DNA from 4 places in the Aeromicrobium sp. YIM 150415 genome. Region 1 is predicted to be linked to each of the others. Evidence: riboswitches for the same ligand, from Rfam matches in the RefSeq annotation. Region 1 holds a riboswitch; each other region holds the start of a gene.
What was found. Region 1 has a riboswitch for cobalamin ahead of JL108_RS17790 (VWA domain-containing protein). Riboswitches for the same ligand answer to the same signal wherever they lie in the genome.
Positions count from the first base shown of each region.

Region 2: it holds a riboswitch for cobalamin, as region 1 does, so the genes downstream of both, JL108_RS18595 (energy-coupling factor transporter transmembrane component T) here and JL108_RS17790 (VWA domain-containing protein) in region 1, are expected to answer to the same signal.
Region 3: it holds a riboswitch for cobalamin, as region 1 does, so the genes downstream of both, JL108_RS16120 (hypothetical protein) here and JL108_RS17790 (VWA domain-containing protein) in region 1, are expected to answer to the same signal.
Region 4: it holds a riboswitch for cobalamin, as region 1 does, so the genes downstream of both, JL108_RS16145 (hypothetical protein) here and JL108_RS17790 (VWA domain-containing protein) in region 1, are expected to answer to the same signal.

Region 1 is NZ_JAERWM010000030.1:6,340-11,021, reverse strand. Features, by position in the region: gene JL108_RS17805 (precorrin-2 C(20)-methyltransferase) at 1-689, shown strand, start outside; gene JL108_RS17800 (cobalt-precorrin-4/precorrin-4 C(11)-methyltransferase) at 938-1,690, opposite strand; gene cbiE (precorrin-6y C5,15-methyltransferase (decarboxylating) subunit CbiE) at 1,687-2,889, opposite strand; cobalamin riboswitch at 3,063-3,196, shown strand; gene JL108_RS17790 (VWA domain-containing protein) at 3,242-4,682, shown strand, end outside.
Region 2 is NZ_JAERWM010000033.1:20,429-25,110, forward strand. Features, by position in the region: gene JL108_RS18580 (response regulator transcription factor) at 1-108, opposite strand, end outside; gene JL108_RS18585 (sensor histidine kinase) at 105-1,253, opposite strand; gene JL108_RS18590 (hypothetical protein) at 1,450-2,151, shown strand; cobalamin riboswitch at 2,293-2,419, shown strand; gene JL108_RS18595 (energy-coupling factor transporter transmembrane component T) at 2,454-3,554, shown strand; gene JL108_RS18600 (ABC transporter ATP-binding protein) at 3,551-4,682, shown strand, end outside.
Region 3 is NZ_JAERWM010000025.1:99,683-104,364, forward strand. Features, by position in the region: gene JL108_RS16115 (fibronectin type III domain-containing protein) at 1-1,540, opposite strand, end outside; cobalamin riboswitch at 1,597-1,770, opposite strand; gene JL108_RS16120 (hypothetical protein) at 1,831-2,910, opposite strand; cobalamin riboswitch at 3,008-3,146, opposite strand; cobalamin riboswitch at 3,248-3,317, shown strand; gene JL108_RS16125 (hypothetical protein) at 3,414-4,682, shown strand, end outside.
Region 4 is NZ_JAERWM010000025.1:108,667-113,348, forward strand. Features, by position in the region: gene JL108_RS16140 (energy-coupling factor transporter transmembrane component T) at 1-519, opposite strand, end outside; gene JL108_RS16145 (hypothetical protein) at 516-1,463, opposite strand; cobalamin riboswitch at 1,538-1,686, opposite strand; gene JL108_RS16150 (hypothetical protein) at 1,653-2,126, opposite strand; gene JL108_RS16155 (ribonucleotide-diphosphate reductase subunit beta) at 2,138-3,121, opposite strand; gene JL108_RS16160 (ribonucleoside-diphosphate reductase subunit alpha) at 3,219-4,682, opposite strand, start outside.

The DNA of each region.
Region 1 (4,682 bases):
GCTGGATCACGCCCGAGGTCACGTCCGCACTCTCGGAGGTCGGCCATGTGGTCGGCTACGGGCCGTATGTCGAGCGAGTGCCGCAGCGCGAGGGGCTCACCCGACATGTCTCGGGCAACACGGTCGAGGTCGACCGGGCCCGGCTGGCACTGGACCTCGCCGCGAGCGGCGAACGGGTGGCCGTCGTCTCCGGTGGCGATGCCGGTGTCTTCGGCATGGCATCGGCGGTCTTCGAGGCGGCCGAGGATCCCGCCTATGCCGACGTGCCGATCCGAGTTCTGCCCGGTGTCTCGGCGGTGCAGGCGGTGGCGGCCAGGGCAGGTGCACCCGTGGGAGCGGACTTCGCGGTGGTCAGCCTCTCCGACCGGCTCAAGCCGTGGGACGTGGTGGCAGAACGTCTCGACCACATCGCCCGGGCCGATCTCGTGCTCGCGGTCTACAACCCGGCGTCGCGGTCCCGCATGACGCAGGTGAGCGAGTTGCGCGACATCATGCTGCGGCACCGCGCGCCGGAGACGGTCGTGGTGGTCGGCCGCGATGTGGGACGGGCGGAGGAGTCACTGACCGTGACCACCCTCGGAGACTTCGACCCGACGACGATCGACATGAAGTGCCTCGTCATCGTCGGCGCCTCCGGCACTCGCGTGACCGAAGCGGGTCAGGTGTGGTCCCCTCGCTTCGTCCGCTGAGCTGAACCCTGTAGCGGTAGGTCATCAACCTTTCGGGCCGCGTGGCGGTAGACCATCAACCTTTTGCGTGCGCGATGACGTTGATGACCTACCCCTGCGCTGAGCGGGGCTCGGCACTCGGCAGCGGTAGACCATCAACCCGACCAAACACGAATAACGTTGACCAGCTACCCCCACCCGAGGCGAAAGGTTGACCAGATACCGCCACCCCGGAGGAAAGGTTGATGGCGTACCGCCGCCGGGCGGGGTCAGCGCCGCTTGAGGGAACGATCTCGGGTGGCGGCGTAGAGGAAGGATTCGCCGTCGCCGTGCCGGGCGAGTGCCGGACCGACGAGGATGACGGCCGCCTGCCGCAAACCGGCCGAGGCGACTTGGTCGCCGATATCCGTGAGCGTGCCGCGGAGCACGAGCTCATCGGGCTGGCTCGCGCGGAAGACGACGACCACGGGGCACTCCGCCCCGTAGTACGGCGCGAGCCGGTCGGCCAGCTCGCCCGCCCGAGTGATCGCCAGATGCAGCACGAGCGTCGCGCCGGTAGCCGCGAAGTTCTCCAATGCCTCGCCATCGGGCATGACGGTCGAGCGCGCCTGAGCACGGGTCAGCACGACGGACTGCACGAGCTCGGGCACCGTCAGCTCCGCACCGACGAGCGCCGCGGCCGCCGCGTAGGCCGGCACACCGGGGGTCACGTCCCACGGGACACCCACGGCATCGAGACGTCGCGTCTGCTCCGCGAGAGCCGAGTACACCGAGGGGTCTCCCGAGCACAGCCGGACCACCGTGGAGCCGGCGCGGTGCGCCTCGACGATCTCGTCGATGATCTGGTCGAGATCGAGGTCCTGGGTGTCCACCCGGCGAGCATCGGCGCGGCAGTGCTCCAGGACGGCGTCGAGATAGGTGCCCGCGTACAGGCAGACATCGGCCTCCGCGAGGAGGCGAGCGGCGCGTACCGTCAGCAGGTCCGCCGCGCCCGGTCCGGCCCCGACGAAATGAACCGTCACCGCTTGATCGCCGACCACTGGGTGACCGCCCGGGAGGGGGTCCACCCGGTGAAGCCGCCGATCGGCTCGGCGTGCTCGACGCTGATGCGGGTCAGCTCACCGCCCTCGTGGCGGTCGTGCCAGGAGGCGAGCAGCGACTCGGTCTCGATCGTGACACCGTGCGCCACGAAGCGTCCGGCCGGCACCAGCGCCTCCCAGGCCGCGTCGAGCACACCCTCGCGCGTCGCACCCCCGCCGACGAAGACCGCATCCGGCCGCGGCAGGTCGCCCAACGCCTCCGGAGCCGTGCCCTCGACGATCTCGAGCTCGGGTACGCCGAGACGTTCGGCATTACGGCGGATGCGGGCAGCACGCTCGGGGTGACGTTCGATCGCCACCGCCCGGTTGCGGGGGTGCGCGCGCATCCACTCGATCGCGACGGAGCCGGCGCCAGCACCGACATCCCACAGCAGCTCACCGGCACGCGGCGCGAGCCGGGCGAGGGCGCTGGCGCGCACGTCGCGCTTGGTGAGCTGGCCGTCGTTCTCGAAGGCATCGTCATCGAGTCCGGCGGTGCGGGACCACCATGGACCCGGGCCGTCGCACTCGATCGCGAGCACCGTCAGCGGCGGGGTCTTGCCGTGCCACATCCGCGCGAGAGCGTCACGGCGCGACTCCTCGGCGGATCCGAGGTCCGACAGCGCGGTGATGCGGCTCTCGCCGAAGCCCGCGGCCGTGAGGATGGCGGCGACATGGGTCGCGGTCGTCGTGTCGGAGACAAGGACCAGCAGGCGTGCTCCGGGCTCCAGGTGGCGCAACAGCCGGTAGGCGTCGCGACCGACGAGGCTCACCCACGAGGTGCTCTCGGCCGCCCAGCGCATCGCCGCCCGCGCGAGGGTGACCGACGAGACCGCCGGCACGACGTCCTCGATCGCGTCGGCACCGAGCACGTCGAGGAGGGTGGAGCCGATACCGGACAGGAAGGGATCGCCGGACGCGAGCACCACCGCGGGGCGCGAGCCGGCTTCCTGCGCGAAGGATGCGAGCCCTTCGCGCAAGGGCGAGGGGAGCTCGCGTCGCTCGGCCTCGATACCGGACGGCAGCAGCCCGAGCTGACGGGGGCTTCCCAGCACGAGCTCGGCACGCTCCACCGCCGTCCGCGCGCGAGGCGACAACCCGTCCCATCCGTCGGCTCCGATGCCGATCACGGTCACAGTCATGGCCGCCACTGTAACGAGGGGGCGCAGAGTCCTCGGTTCCCGGCGGTGGGTGAGCGTCCGTTCTCTCTGACGGAGGGACGCGTACTCACCGCCCTCACTCGAGAACGGACGCTGAGGCACCGCTCGGCGCCCTGATCGACCATGCCCCGGCCCCCGCCGACGGATCGGCTACGCTGGCGCACGCAGCCCGAGGTGCCTCCACGCGAGGAGAATCTGGGAATCCGGTGCAAGTCCGGAACAGGGCCCGCTGCGGTAACCCGTCGAAGGACGGGAAGTCCGAAGACCGGCCTCGTGCTGCGGGGCGACGCGACCGCGTCGCCGACCCGAATGGCACGACGAGCGGGAGCCCCACATGCCAGCACGTTTTCCTTTCTGTGCCGTCGCCGGAGCCGACGACATGGCACTCGCCCTCACCCTCGCCGCGATCGCCCCGGACCTCGGTGGCGTCCTCGTGCGCGGAGAGAAGGGCACAGCCAAGTCCACGATGGTCCGTGCCCTCGCCGATGTCCTGCCGCCGATCGAGGTGGTCAGCGGCGACCGGTTCAGCAGCGACCCGCGCGACCCGTCGAGCCCCGACGGCCCCTTCGACCCGGATCCGGCCACCGAGCAACGGCCGGTACGGCTGGTCGAGCTGCCCGTCGGTGCGACCGATGACCGCGTCCTCGGGTCGCTCCACCTGCACACCGCGCTCGCCGAGGGACGCGCCGAGTTCGAGCCCGGCCTGCTCGCCAAGGCTCATCGCGGCATCCTCTACGTCGACGAGGTCAACCTGTTGCACGACCATCTCGTCGACCTGCTGCTCGATGCCGCCGCCATGGGCCGGGCCACCGTCGAGCGCGACGGCATGTCGGTGGAGTACGCGGCACGTTTCGTCCTCGTCGGCACGATGAACCCCGAGGAGGGCGAGCTGCGGCCGCAGCTGCTGGACCGGTTCGGCCTGACCGTCGACGTCGCCGCTCCCCGCGATCCCGGGCTGCGCGCCGAGATCGTGCGCCGTCGGCTCGCCTTCGATGCCGACCCCGAGGGCTTCGCGGCGCGCTACGCCGACGACGAGCAGGAGCTCCGCGAGCGCATCACCACAGCTCAGAAGCTGCTGCCGGAGGTCGAGCTCACCGACGCGGTGCTCACCCGCATCGCGGAGATCTGCGCCGCCTTCGACGTCGACGGCATGCGCGCGGACATCGTCACCGCCAAGGCCGCCGCCGCGCACGCCGCCTGGCAGGGGCGCACCACGATCGACCGCGACGACATCGCCGTGGCGGCACGCCTCGCACTGCCCCACCGCCGTCGGCGCAATCCCTTCGACGCCCCGGGCATCGACGAGCAGGAGCTCGAGGACCTCCTCGGTGACGACGAGCCGGACGATCCGCAAGGCCCCGACGACGACACCGATCCCGGAGGAGGCGGCGGCACGCCGGATCCCGGCCAGAACGACGACGGGCCCGGCGACGATGCGGCTGCTCCCCCGCCACCGCAGAGCGGCCAGGGCGACGAGCAGGCTCCCGCACCCACGTCCCAGGTGCGCGCCGGAGAGGCCCAGCGGACCAAGACCTTCCGCGTCGCGGGCGTGGGACGCGGTCAGGCCGGTCGCCGTTCGCGCGCCATCACCGACACCGGTCGCCGGATCGCTGCCTCCCCCGCCGCGGACGGCGGCGCCGTCGATCTCGGCGCCACCATCCGCGCTGCCATCCCCCACCAGGGCGCCCGCGGCCGCACCACCGGACGCCTGCGCCTCGCCGGTGACGATCTACGTGTCGCCGTGAAGGAGGGCCGCGAGAGCAACCTCGTCCTGC
Region 2 (4,682 bases), on a different contig from region 1:
CGCCTCGCCGACCACCGTCATGTCGTCCTGGCTGTCGACGAGCATCCGGAACCCGGCCCGCACCATCTGCTGGTCGTCGACGAGGAACACGCGGATCGAATCGCTCACCAGGGAATCCTCGCATCGACCTCGTACCCGCCGCCGACGACGGGCCCGACCCGCAGCTCGCCACCGTGGGCGGCCACCCGCTCCCGCATGCCGACGAGCCCGTGCCCGCCGCCGTCGTCGGCCGCGCTGGCCCCGCGGCCGTCATCGCGGACCGTCAGGTTCAGCACGTCACCGTCGCGGCGCAGCGTGACGGTCGTGGTCACCTGGGGTCCGGCGTGCTTGCGGACATTCGTGAGCGACTCCTGGAGGAGGCGATAGGCCGTGAGCGCGACACCCGGCGGGACGCCGGCCAGGTCCGCCGAGATCTCGGTGTCGAGCCGCATCGACGCGGCGGCCTCCTCGAGGAGAGCCGGGACATCGGCGAGGTCGGGCTGCGGGGCGGTGCCGGTTCCATTCTCGCGCAGCAGACCGAGCAGCGACCGCATCTCGGTCAACGCCTGCCGTCCCGTGCTCGCGATGGTCTCCAGCGCGTCGACCGCCGTCTCGGGGCGGGCGGACGCGGCGTAGCGTGCACCGTCGGCCTGCACGATGATGACCGACAGCCCGTGGGCCACGACATCGTGCATCTCGCGGGCGATGCGGTTGCGCTCACCCTGCGCCGCCAGTTGCGCGCGCTGGTCGGCCTCCCGGGCTACCCTCTCGCTGCGTTCGATCAGCGAGTTCACGTACGCCTCGCGGGTGTGCCCGAGCAGTCCGAGGACCCATGCCACGACCACGATGAGGCCGATGCCGAAGGCCTGGGAGGCGACCAGGCTCGTGCTGTAGGAGGGGGTGCCGTAGGACGGCATCCAGTCGATCGCGGCGACGACGGCGGCGATGAGGCTGAGGACCAATACCGGGATGCTCCATCGCAGCCCCCGCCATCGCGCCACCGAGTACACGGCGATGGGGAAGGCCAGCTGCCCGGGGAGCGTGGTGTCGTAGAGGAGCACCTGCGCGGCGTGCGTGACATAGACCGCGGCGAAGACCGCCACCGGGTGCGAGCGCCGCCAGAACAACGGGGCGATCTGTGCCGCGGTCAGCACCGCTGTGCCCGGGCTGATGCCGACGGCCGCGAGCGGCGCGACGGCGAGCAGCGCACAGGTCAGCGCGATATCGAACCACTGCCTGCCGCGCGGGCTGAGGCGGAACGGTGCCCTGTCCATCGGATCGACGGTAGCCGAATGCGCGAGTCCGCAGATCCGTCCAGGGGTGGATCTTTACCTCATAAAGGTGCTTTTTTGTCTGGAATATCAGACGATCATCCGAAAACAGCCGTTGTGGCGGCCGATGCCGCGCGCGATGCGCCGCTATCTGCTTCCATGAGGTCCAAGGAGTGGCAGACGATCGGAGGAGATCATCGTGGGCGCCACCACCCCGCCGGGGTACGAGGACCTGGAACGCGATCTACGAGAGCGTGGGCTCGACGCCTCGGCGAGCTGGCCGGCCGACGTGCTGGCGAGCCTGGTCGCGAGCGACGCGATGAGCTTCGTCGAGCTCGCCCTCGAGCACGTCCTGGCCGATGCCCTCCGCGACTCCGAGCCGAGGGCCCGGGACCGCGAGCCCTGTGACGTCCGGGGCGCGGTCTTCGCGCACCGGCTGGACGGCACGATCTACGCGACGCTCGCCGAGGCGCTCTCCGCGCTCGCCTGGGCCGGTGATCCGGGCGTGGAGCGATGGCACGTGCTGCTCGCCGAGGTCGACCACGATGCAGCGGACATCCTGCGCTGCCGGATGCTGGCCGCCCCCTCGGCGGACTCCGATACCGCCGTGGAGTGGCTGGTGGCGCATCCGGACTGGTACTCGCTCGGCTGGGGATCGAGCAACTGGCCACCGATGGACGTCGTCGCGGTGCATGCCGATGTGTGCTCGATGGCCACCTATGAGGCGCTCGAACAGGCGATCTTGGAGTTCCTGCCCGCGGTCGAGGAGCCGGCGTGCCGAGGTTTCGGACAGTACGAGCTCCTCGCGGCGCTCGGCGACGGTCATCTCTCGAGCCTGGCGCGCGACCGCCTGGTGGAGCTGCACCATCGATTCGCCGAGATGCCGGTGGCGCGAACCTGAGTCGATGCGGCAGACTGTCGATGCGGCGGCGCGAGCGACGCCCGAGACCGTTCGCGCCGCCGTCTCGCCCTAGGGCCCTCAGCGCTCGGCGTTCCGTGGCGTGACGATGCTCGCGGTGCCGTCCGCCCCGATGCCACCTTCTATACTCGTGGAGTCCACGCCAGTGGACACCTGTTCGTCGCGGGGAAGCCGGTCGGAGTCCGGCACTGTCGCGCAACCGTAGGCCTTCGGGCGAGTCGGGAGACCGGGCGGGCGGGTCCATCACGACACACTGTCGCGTCTCGCAGTGGGGGGTCAGGACCATGGTCGTCACTGCCAGCCCCACGCAGCGTCGGCAGCGCCGCGCCCGCGATCTGCATCCGGGCGCCTGGTGGATCTGGGCACTCGGCCTGGCCGCCGCCGCGTCCGCCACCACCAATCCCGTCGTCCTGGTCCTCGTGATCGCGGTGGCCTGCCTGGTCGTCGCCAGCCGACGTGGCGACGCCCCCTGGGCCCGTGCCTTCCGCTTCTATCTGTGGTTCGGTGCGGTCATCGTGGTCGTGCGCGTGCTGTACCGGCTGGTGTTCGGCGGCGGATCGGTCGCCGGCGACACGGTACTGGTCCACCTGCCCGAGGTCCCTCTTCCCGATGTCATCTCGGGCATCAGGCTGCTGGGCGATGTCACCTCCACGGCCGTGCTCGCCGGACTCTACGACGGCCTGCGGCTCGCGGCGGTCGTCATCTGCGTCGGCGCGGCCAACGCCCTCGCCAATCCCAAGCGGCTGCTGGCCTCGGTGCCGCCCGCGCTGTACGAGGTGGGGACGGCGCTGGCCGTCACGATGTCGGTGTTCCCGCAGCTCGCCGAGAGCGTGCAGCGGGTCCACCGGGCGCGTCGTCTGCGCGGTGAGCCCGGCAAGGGGGTCGGGGCGCTGCGGCGGCTGGTCGTCCCGGTGCTGGAGGACGCGCTGGAGCGGTCGATGACGCTGGCCGCGGGCATGGACGCCCGCGGATACGGTCGTGCCGGCACCGCATCGGTGCGGGCTCGCGCCGTGACCGGCGGGTTCCTGCTCGCCGGCCTGTTCGGTCTGTGCGTCGGCACCTATGCCTTCCTCGACCAGACGGCGCCGAGATGGCTCTCCTGGCCGGTGCTCGCCGTCGGCGTCGGCTGTGCCGTGATCGGCTTCCTGCGCGCGGGCGAGCGGGTGCAGCGCACGCGGTATCGCCCGGACCGTTGGCGGAGCGCGGAGCTGGTGACCGCGTCCTGCGGTCTCGTCGCCGCTGTCGGCATGAGGATCGTCGATCCGGCTGCCGCCTTCCCGTCGCTCACGACGGCGCCCGATGTCTCGATCATGGCGCTGGCCGCGGTGCTCGTGGCGGCGGTGCCGGCCTTCGCGACCCCGGAGCCACGGCGGGCGGTCCGATGATCGACGTCACCGGTGTCACCTTCGCCTACGACGGCGTGCCCCTCCCGGTCCTCGTCGGGGTCGACCTGACGATCGGCGAGGGCGAGCTCGCCCTGGTCGCCGGCCGCACGGGATCGGGGAAGTCGACGCTGCTCGGCGTCTTCAACGGGCTGGTCCCGCACTTCACCGGCGGGACGCTGAGCGGGGACGTCCGGATCGACGGCGCATCGGTCCTCGGACGGCCTCCGCGCGAGCTGGCCGATCTCGTCGGCTACGTGCCGCAGGATCCGCTGGACGGCTTCGTGACCGACACCGTCGAGGAGGAGCTCGCCTACGGCATGGAGCAGCTGGGGCTGGCGCCGTCGACGATGCGGCGCCGCGTCGAGGAGACCCTCGACCTGCTCGGGCTGGCGGACCTGCGCGACCGCGCGCTGCGCACGCTCTCCGGCGGACAGCAGCAGCGGGTCGCGATCGGCTCGGTCCTGACGATGCACCCGCGCGTCCTGGTGCTCGACGAGCCGACCTCCGCGCTGGACCCTACGGCCGCCGAGGACGTGCTCGCCACCATCGCCCGGCTGGTCGACGACCTCGCGCTGACCGTGGTGGTCGCGGAGCACCGGATGGAGAGGGTCATCCCCTTCGCCGACCAGCTCGTCGTGGTCGAGAACGGCACGGTCCGCAGCGGGCATCCGGCGGAGCTGTTGCGCGACTCGCCGGTCGCCCCGCCGATCGTGGATCTCGGGCGGCTCGCCGGCTGGGACCCCCTGCCGCTCTCGGTGCGCGAGGCGCGCAAGCGGGTGCGCAGCGAGCCCTTCGTGCTCACGGAGCCCGAACCGCGACCGGCGCCGAACGGGCCGGTGGAGCTGACCGCTCGCGACATCACCGTCGCCTACGGCCCGGTCGTCGCCGTCGACGCGGTGGACCTGGAGGTGCGCGGCGGCGAGGTCTGCGTGCTGATGGGCCGCAACGGGTCCGGGAAGTCGTCACTGCTGTGGGCATTGCAGGGCACCGGTCGCCGGGACGCGGGCAGCGTCGCGATCGGCCCGGACGGGACCGACCCGATGAGCGTCCCCGCCGACGAGGCGCGGATGCTCGTCGGTCTCGTGCCGCAGACCGCGAGCGACCTGCTCTATCTCGAGGACGTCGCCG
Region 3 (4,682 bases), on a different contig from region 1:
CGTCCCAGGGCGCTGCCGCCAGCGCTCGCAGGGCCAGCGGCGTGGCGACCGGGACACCACGCTGTCCCCCCGTGACGATGATGCCCCGCAGTTCATCGAGCGAATCGGCGAAAGCGCCGATGTGCTGGGTGCCCGGTGTCCCCTCGGCCAACTCAGCCGTGACCTGCAAGGGCGAAAGATGCCGCGCGGCGCGGGCGGCGGCGTCCGCGTGACCGGCCTGGGCCATCGCCTCGGCGAAGGTCGCGTTGGCCGCGAAGACCTCGGCGGCGGGCATCTGGTCCTCACCGACGGCCCACGGCAGAGACCCATCTTCACGTTGCGCACGCAGCAGGAAGCCGGTGACCTTCGCGATAGCTTCATCGAGCCCGGCAACTCCACCATCGCGCAACTCCCGCAATGAGTCGAGCATCTCGGCTTGCAGCGAGACCACCGTCGTCTGGAAGCTGCCGTCCTCACGCTGCTGGCCCAGCAGACCTTCAGTCACACTCTGCGGAATCTCGCCTCCAGTGGAGAGAAGGAAGGCCGCGAAACCGGCGATCGCTCCGGGCTGGGAGCTATAGGAGGGCCGGCCGAATGAACTACTCCCGGTCCAGACGCCACCCGTCACCGGATCGGTCATCTCCGAGCGCTGGGCCACTTCGGCGAGATCGACGCCATTACTGAGGACCGCTTCACCGCCTTGTAGGGCACGGATCGCCGGGCCGAATCGACCCAGTGCGACACCGTTCGGCTGGGTGAGCCGGCCGCTGGCGAATACCGAACGGCCGATGCGCGAGAAGTCGCTGAGCTCTCGGCGAACACGTTCGAAGCGCTCATCGGTGACATCGACTCCGCTGGCCACGAGCGCGTTGACATAGTCGGCTAGCCGCCCGACGTTCGTTTCAGTCTCGAGCTGGCCTTCGATCCAGTGGCGGGCGAGGTCGACTTGTTCGGTGGAGGTCTCGTGCACCTCGGGCATGACCAGCCCCGGCCCCCGGGCGTCCATCGGCGGCACTCGGGGAGCGATGGCTTCCTGGGAGGTGTCGCCAGAGACGGTCGCCGAGAACGACCATCCCTCGACGCTGCCGACCGCGGCACTGTGACCTCCGGCTCCGGTTCCGCTGTAGCCCCACCGGACGCCGGGGCTGGCGTGCCAGTAGGACCAGTACGCCTCGATCGGCGGCATGCTGTGACAGATCGCCGGGTCGCCAGAACGGTCCCTGGGGTAACCGTCGATGGTGCAGAGCGCACCCGGGAAAGGCACGACGCGCGTCACCTCGAAGCCGGCCTCCAGCAATGCCGCCCACCCGCTGTGCGGACCGCCGGGCGCGCAGCGCACCTCCACCTGCTGATCGGCCAGGGTCTGGAAGTCCACGATCACCGTGACACCGGTATCGGGACCCTCGGTACCGGGTGCGCAGGGCTCCCACACCGAGATCAGTTCCGGGTAGGGGTTGGGCACCGGCTCGGTCTCAGCCGCCGCCGAGGGCGGCACCACGGACACCAGCCCGAGCGCCAGCGCGGCACCGGAAATGAGGGACAACACACGTCGCAAGATCACGACAACGGCCTTTCCACAGCAGGCCAAGTCGCGCGGCCCGCCGTCTGAACGCGAGACGAACTGGTCGAGGCCACAGCTGGATCTTCGGGCTCGGGATCATCCTCCCAGGCCGCCTTCCCAGTCGATCTCTCGATCGACCAGTGGCTGATGGCCTGGTCGTCACCCATACCGCTGCGCGTCAGCCCCGGAGTCTCACCGGGTTCCCACACACCGTGACGAGCGCAGCCTAACAGCCGGACGACCCGTCCGGTGGCGGAATTATCCACCGCGCCACCGGACGGACCCTCACCTCACGGAGTAGCCAGCGCCCCGGAGGCGAGATCGAGCAACGTGACGTCCAGCAGCGCCGGGACGGCCTGCGTGGTGGCCCGGACATCATTACTGTTCTGCACCGGCTGGCCCCCATTCGTGGCCGTGCAACCCGGAATCCGGCCGTCGACGCCTGCCCGGCCCTCCAGCCACGCCTGCCCGTCACTCGCGTCAGTGCCCGCAGCGAGTTGCGCCTGGGTGGCCAAGGCCGTGCTGTTCGTGTTCGGAAGCGGTACCGGCGGACTATCGGTGCTGCATGCCGTGCTCTCCCAATAACCACCCGCCGTGTCCTGCTGAGTCTCCAACCAGGTCACGGCATTCACCGCGGCCGTGAACTCGCCCGCAGCCGCGAGCGCCTGCACCGCCATCGCCGTCGAGTCCACGTCCTGGACACCGGACGTGCAGGTCGTGCTCGTATGGCCGAGCGTTGCCCGGAACGCGCCGCTGCTGCACTGCTGCGTGACGAGATAGTCCGCGGCATCCGCGGCACTCACAGAGGACGACTCGCTCAGTGCGACGACGGCCAACGACTGGGTGAAGGTGTTGGAGAAGTCGCTATCCCAGGGATCGCTGGAGTCGACTTGGTTGGGGATCCGGCCACTGGAGTCCTGGAGGCACTCCAACTCGCTGATGTAGCCCGCGGCGCTGCCCCCATTGGCCTGCTCGAAGACGGCCAGCTTGGCGATCGACCCGGCATAGACGCTGCCGGTCGAGTTCGCGCAGGAGCCGTTGTTCCAATAGGCGCTGGCGTTGGCACGGATCCAGTCGGCCGTGTCATCGGCCTCGGCGCTCAGACCGGCAGCCAGGAGCGCCCAGTTGCCGTCGATCGTCAAGCCGGTGTCGGCATAGGACGCGACGGCCGGCGGTGTGCTCCATTCGTCCCAGTAGGAGGTCTCGAGGAAGCTGCCGCCGGCATCGGTCGAGAGCTGCGTGGACAGCCAGTCCGCCGCATCGGCGCCGGCATCAGCCGGTGACGCGGTGGCGGGCGCTGCTCCCGCCACCAGGACGACGGCCGCCGCGGCAGGTACTGCCCGGGTCAGCCAGGAAGGTCGAGCGAACACAGAAATACCTCGTTCTGTCGTGTCACGACGGCGAGCCCGCCGGCCACGACCTGCGATCGAGGACCAGTCGGATTCTGCCCGCAGTCCGCGACGGGTGAGTGAATCAACAGTCCGTGGCAGGCATTCCGACTCGTGCCGAAGCACACACGGTTGCGGGTCAGCGCCGGATTCGCACCGGCTTCCCCTGTCACGTACCTCTCGGTGCCCGAAACGTATCCTCGGGTCCACTTGACGTCAACGTCATCTATAGATCCGAGCCTCGACCTGCGGGTTCTGGTCCGCAGCAGCGAGCGATCCCTTACGCTATGACCCACAACTACACATGCACCCCGCGCTGGGGAAGCCGGTCGAAGTCCGGCACTGTCGCGCAACCGTAGTCCGAGGATGTCTCGGAGAGTCGGGTCACCAACCGGGATGCTGTTTCCATCCACCACTGTCGCGATCTCGCAGGGGTGCGCACGAGCTGTGTCGGCTCGGTGCTCCGTGTCGCGAAAGGAGCATCGATGTCCCGACGCGTTCGCCTCGTACTGAGTGGACTGTGTGTCGCCGTTCTCGCCCTGGGCGGGTTGACGACCACCACCGTCGCTACCGCTTCCTCGAGCCAGCACGCCGCATCCGCACAGGAGGCGGCCATCTGGCTGTCCGGGCAGCTCTCGACCGATGGCACCTTCCCGAATCCGGATGCGCCCCGGCCCGATCAGGGTCTGATGATCGACGCGCTGTTCGCCATGCACGCCGCCGGCCGGCCCGATCTGGCCGAGCCGATCGTCGAGGCCCTGAGCCGGGCGGGCGACTCCGGTGTCGTCGGCTACTGGAGGATCGAGGCCGCCGGCTACTCCGAGACCATCGTCGGCGCCCTCGCCAAGTCGACGCTCGCGATCCAGGTCGCCGGCCGGGACCCGAGGAGCTTCGCCGGCGTCGACCATGTCACCGCCCTCCGCGACAGCATCGCGGGCGATGGCGACCAGGCGGGGCTCTTGCGCGGCACGATCGTCAACGGCGACCAGACCACCCATCCGCTGGGCAATGTCTTCGACCACTCGCTGGGGATCATGGCGCTCGCAGCGGCAGACGAGTTGCCCACGGCCACCATCCCGGCCTTCCTCGACACCTTCCAGTGTGATGACGGCGCTTGGGCCATGACGAAGGGCAACTGCGCCTCCGGCGGAGCCGATGGGGCGGCGATGGCGCTGTCCGCCCTCCTGACCGCCCGCGATCACGGCGCGACCGGCCTCGACGATGCCATCGAGGGCACGCGCGACTGGCTGCGCGAGCATCAGCACACGGCAGGTGGATGGGGAGGCGGCACGGGTACTACCGAGACCAATACCAACAGCACCGGCCTGGCCGTGCAGGCGCTGAGCCACGCCCGCGGATCGCGCGGGGCCGTCGACGGCGGCGCCACCTACATCACGACGGCACAGGTCACGGCCGAGCGAGACGCCGATGGCCCCTTCGCGGTCCACATCGGGGCTATCGCCTACGTGCCCCGCGAGTATCAGGACTCACGGCGGGGCAGAGAACTGGCAGGTGGCACCGACCGCTGGGTGCGAGCCACCTCCCAGGCCGTCCTCGGCCTCGCGCAGGTGAGCTTCAGCGATCTGATCGACGGACGGCTGCCCACCGCACCCGAGCCCTGGCCGCGCCCGACGCCATCGACACCCACCCCGGACCCCACCGCTCCCGTGCCCGCGGCGCCCGGCACAGGCGGAGACCGCACGCCCCACACACCGAGCGACGCCGCCGGCCAGCCCGCCCCTCACCGGGATACG
Region 4 (4,682 bases), on a different contig from region 1:
CACCGACATCGCCACGATCACCGCGGTCCCGATCTCGTACAAGGCCGGCGGGAGCATCTTGAGCAACCGTTTCGGATTGGCCAGCGCGTTGGCGGCACCGAGGCAGATGATCATGGTGGCGAGCCGCAGACCATCGTAGAAGCCGCCGAGGAGGGACTCGGCGGACACATCGCCGAGCAGTCGAATGCCAGCCGCCCACTGCGGAAGCGGGATCTCGGGGAGGCTCAGGACGATCGTCGAACCCTCGCCCCCTCCGAAGATCAACCGGAACAGCACCCGCAAGGCGATGATGATGCCCGCGAGGACGAGGTACAGACGAAATGCGAGCGCCCAGGGTGCCGCACTCCGCCGGCTGACGACCACATGGCAGGCGACCGCGATGATCGTCGCAAGGATCCACGGGTTGGTCGTCCTACTGGCCGCGACCGCCAGCCCGAGCGCCCAGATCCACCAGGCGGCCGGATGCAGGTCCCTCGGGAGGAAGTAGGTCGAGCCGAGACGCCCGCCCACGGTGGTCACTCGCCCTGCCGAGCGCGTCTTCGCCGGCGCTCGATCCACCACATGGAACCCACGAGCAGCAGCAGGGCGCTCGCGGCCGCCCACGGGGCATAGCGACTGGCTCCGGCATCCTCCGCGGCCGCCTGTCGCACGTCATCGGCATCCTCCCCGCCGGTGAACGACACGTTGTCCGCGGGATCATCCGGGGCATCGCGGGGCATAGGCGCCGGAAGCGAGCCGCCGGACGCCGGAGTAGAGCCCTCCTGCCCGGCGGAGCGGCGGAAACGGGGCGAGTCGGTATCGACATCATCGGCACCTGGCTGGGCTGCGCCCGTCGAACCCCGCTGGCGTTCCATCGGGTTAGTGCTCGACGGCGCCGGGTCGGCGGAGACCGTGCACGATCCGCCCTCCGTTCCGGGTCGCACCGCGGCGACACGCGGACGAGGAGCGTCATCGGCTCCGCCGTTCAGCGAGAAGGACCACCCCTCGAATCCGCCCTGGACGAAATCACGATTCTTCACACCCCAGTTGCTGTACGACCACGCGCAGTTGTTGCCCGCATGCCAGTAGGACCAGTACGCGGCCGAAGGCGGCGTGTTGACGCAGGCCTCGCGGTAGCCAGGCTGCCCCTCGACGCCCAAGGACTCATCGGCGCGAGGGCGATTCTCCAGCCGGCAGACGAAGCCCTCACCCCACCGCTGCGTACCGGCCACCTGGATACCGGCTCCGCGCAGCGCGTCCAGGCCTGAGCCCGCGGTGCCCTGCGGATGGCAGCGTACGATCGTCTGCCCACCGAGCTCTTGGAAGTCGACCACGACTGTCACTCCTCGGTCCCCTTCGCAGAAGCCGGGATGGCCACGACTGTGATCGATCGCGACCGCGGGGGGTGAGGTGGCGCCGTCGATCCAGACGAGGGTCGCGGCGATCAGCAGTCCGGCCGCGACGACTCGGGCTAGGGGCTTCATCGAGATATCTCCTCCCACCACATCGGGCGAGAGGGTTCAGTCCCCTTCACGCACCTGCTGACGCGGCAGATCGTTGGTCCTGCTGGCCTCGGTGCGGTATCCCGACTCGCCGCTCAGAGCGGCCCACGGTTGCGCGACAGTTCCGGATTCGGACCGGATTCCCCGTCACAGAGGGTTCATCGTTCGGGATCAGTGTAGACCGACACCGGCCTCGTCCAAGGCGGAATCGGCCGGATCGTTCCGCACCCCGGGCTCCCAGCCGCGCGCCCACTCCACGACCCGACGCACCTGCGGGTCGGGGTCCGTGGCCAGGCGATCGGACAGCTCCGCCGTGGTCCGTGGATGTGCCGCCACCCACCCACGCACCTGGGCCACCTCGTCGTCAGCCAGCAGTTCGAGCGAGGACACCGGGGTGGCCGGATTGCGAGCCACACAGCAGCGCACGCTCGGCGCGCCATCGGCGGTCAGCGCCCGCAGGACATCGGCGGGCGCGTGGACCGCGAGTGCCGCGCTCTCACGGATGCGGTGGTCCGGGTCGAGGGCCATCAGCCGGATCCGCCGGAGCTTCGCCTCGGTGGTCGGTGGGGAGACGAACCGTGAGAGGGGTCCGTCTCCCCCAGCACGCCGCAGAGCGGCTCGCTGCCCGGGTGTCAGGAAGGACACGCAGCTCATCGTCAGGCCTTCGCGTTGACCTCATAGGAGGTGTTGATCGACTCGAAGAAGTTGACGAGCTGCAGGGTGTCGTTCGCCGTCGCCATCCACTTCGCCGGATTGCCGACGCCGTAGTGCGCCTCGAAGCCCAGCTCCTCGAGCCGTCGGTCGGCCAAGTAGCGCACGTACTGATTGATGTAGTCCGCATTCAACCCGAGGATGCCGTTCGGCAGCAGATCCCGGTTGTAGGCCTCCTCCATCTCCACGGCATCGAGGACCATCTGCTGGATCTCGGCGGCGAACTCCGGGGTCGCCACATCGGGGTTCTCGTCGAGCACGGTGAGGATCAGGTTGATGCCGAACTTCAGATGCAGGCTCTCGTCGCGCACGATCCAGTCGATGAGGGACCCGAAGTTGCGCAGCAGGTTCCGCTGCCGGAAGCTGAGCGCCACCATGAATCCCGAGTAGAACCAGATGCCCTCCAAGATGACGTTGTACGCCACCAGATTGCGTACGAAGTCCTGCTTGCCCTCGGTGGTGGTGATGTCGAGGGTCTGCTCGGTCATCCGCTTGATGAAGCGGACCTCGAAGGCCTCCTTGGCCGCCATCGACGGCACGGTCACGTGGGACTCGTACGCGGCTTCCCGGTCGATCGGGAAGGTCTCGAGCACGTACTCGAAGCTCATGCAGTGGTTGGCCTCCTCCCACATCTGCTTGGCGAGGTAGAGGTGGCACTCGGCGGCGTTGACATAGGGATAGACGCCGAACGCCAGCGCCTTGTTGACCAGCAGCTCGTTCGGGTTGAAGTAGCTCATCAGATGGGTCAGCGCGTGCCGCTCGTCATCGCTCATCCGCTCGAAGTCGCCGAGGTCCTCCCCCAGCTGCACCTCATTGGGGAACCACGTGTTCGCCACTGCCTGGTCGTACAGCTCCATCGCCCACGGATAGGTGACGGGCTTCAGCAGCAGCCCTTCCTCGATCCCCGTTCCCAGGATCCCTCGCGTCATCGTGCCCTCACTTTCGCGTTGAGTGTGACGTTTGGACGCCAAGAAGGCCCGTTCCACCGTCCAAACGTCACACTCAACGCGGGGGCGGGCCGGATGATCACTGGCAGGAGTCGCACTGGAGGCGCTCTTGGGGGTCGATCGGGCACGCGGCGCCGTCGACGACCTCGAGCTCCTGCGCCTCCTCGGGCACCACGGGCTCGGCCTCCACGACCGGCGCCGACGTCGGAGCGACCGAGCCGAAACCGCGTTTGGCCGGCGCCGCGGGTGCCGTGGCGGCACCGAAGCCTCGGCGCTGGGCGCCGCCCGATGCCGGGGTGACGGCCTCGGACTTGTTGACCTTGACGGTGCTCTGTTCCGCGGTGTGTCGCGGCATCATGTGCAGGTAGTAGGTCGTCTTGACGCCCTTGCGCCACGCCGCGCTGTACAGATCGACCATGCCGTCCACCTCGCGACTCGCCAGGTAGATATTGCGGCTGATCGCCTGATCGATCCACTTCTGCGCGCGCGCCGCCACCTCGACGAAGGCATACGGCGTGAGCTGGAAGCTCGTCTGATAGATCTCGACCAGTTCGGCCGGAGCCCCCTCGACCTGCGAGAGATCGCCCTGGTGACGGAGCAGATCGTCGCGCAGCTCGTCCCACAGCCCGCGCTCACGCAGGTCCTCCACGAGATTGCGGTTGACCTCCAGGAACTTGCCCGCGCTCGTGGCGCGGCTGAAGATCTGGCTGAACTGCGGATCCAGGCCGGGAGTCGTGCCGGCGACCAGACCGATCGAGGCGGTCGGAGCGATCGCCATGAGCGTCGAGTTGCGCATCCCGCCGGCCACCTTGCGGCGCAACGCGTCCCAGTCCAGCCGGGTGCTGCGGTCGACATCGAGCGGCACCCCACGGTCGGCCTCGAGACGATCCAGGGTGTCCACCGGCACGAGACCCTTGCTCCAGCCCGAACCGGCGAAGTTCGGGTAGGCCCCCCGCTCGGCGGCGAGCTCCGCCGAGGCGTCGATGGCGTGCCAGCTCACGAACTCCAGGAGCCGGTCGATCAGGTCATAGGACTGCTCGCTCGCATAGGACCAGCCGAAGCGCTCGACCACATCGGTGAAGCCCATGACGCCCAGGCCGAGAGCGCGGTTGCGTTCATTCGAGTGCTCCGATTCGGGGACCGAGCTGATCGTGATGTCGATGAGATTGTCGAGCTGCCGCACGGCCCGGCGCACTGACGCGGCCAGCCGGTCCCACTCGACGACGGCATCGCCGCGGCGCCCGACCACATGTCGCGCGAGGTTGATCGAGGCGAGATTGCACACCGCTACGTTGTCGCGATCCTGCGGCAACGTGATCTCGGTGCACAGGTTCGACAGGTGGATCGTCCCGGTGTTGTCGTTGAGGGCACGGGTGTTGATCGTGTCCTTCCACGTGATCCAGGGATGCGAGGTGGTCTGCAGGCTGATGAGGATCGCGCGCCACTGCTCGCGGGCGTTCAGCTTCTTATGGCGCAGCTCCCCCGCCTCGGCCTTGGCGGCGTAGTCGGCGTATCGGCGGCTGAACTCGCGGCCGGTGAGCTC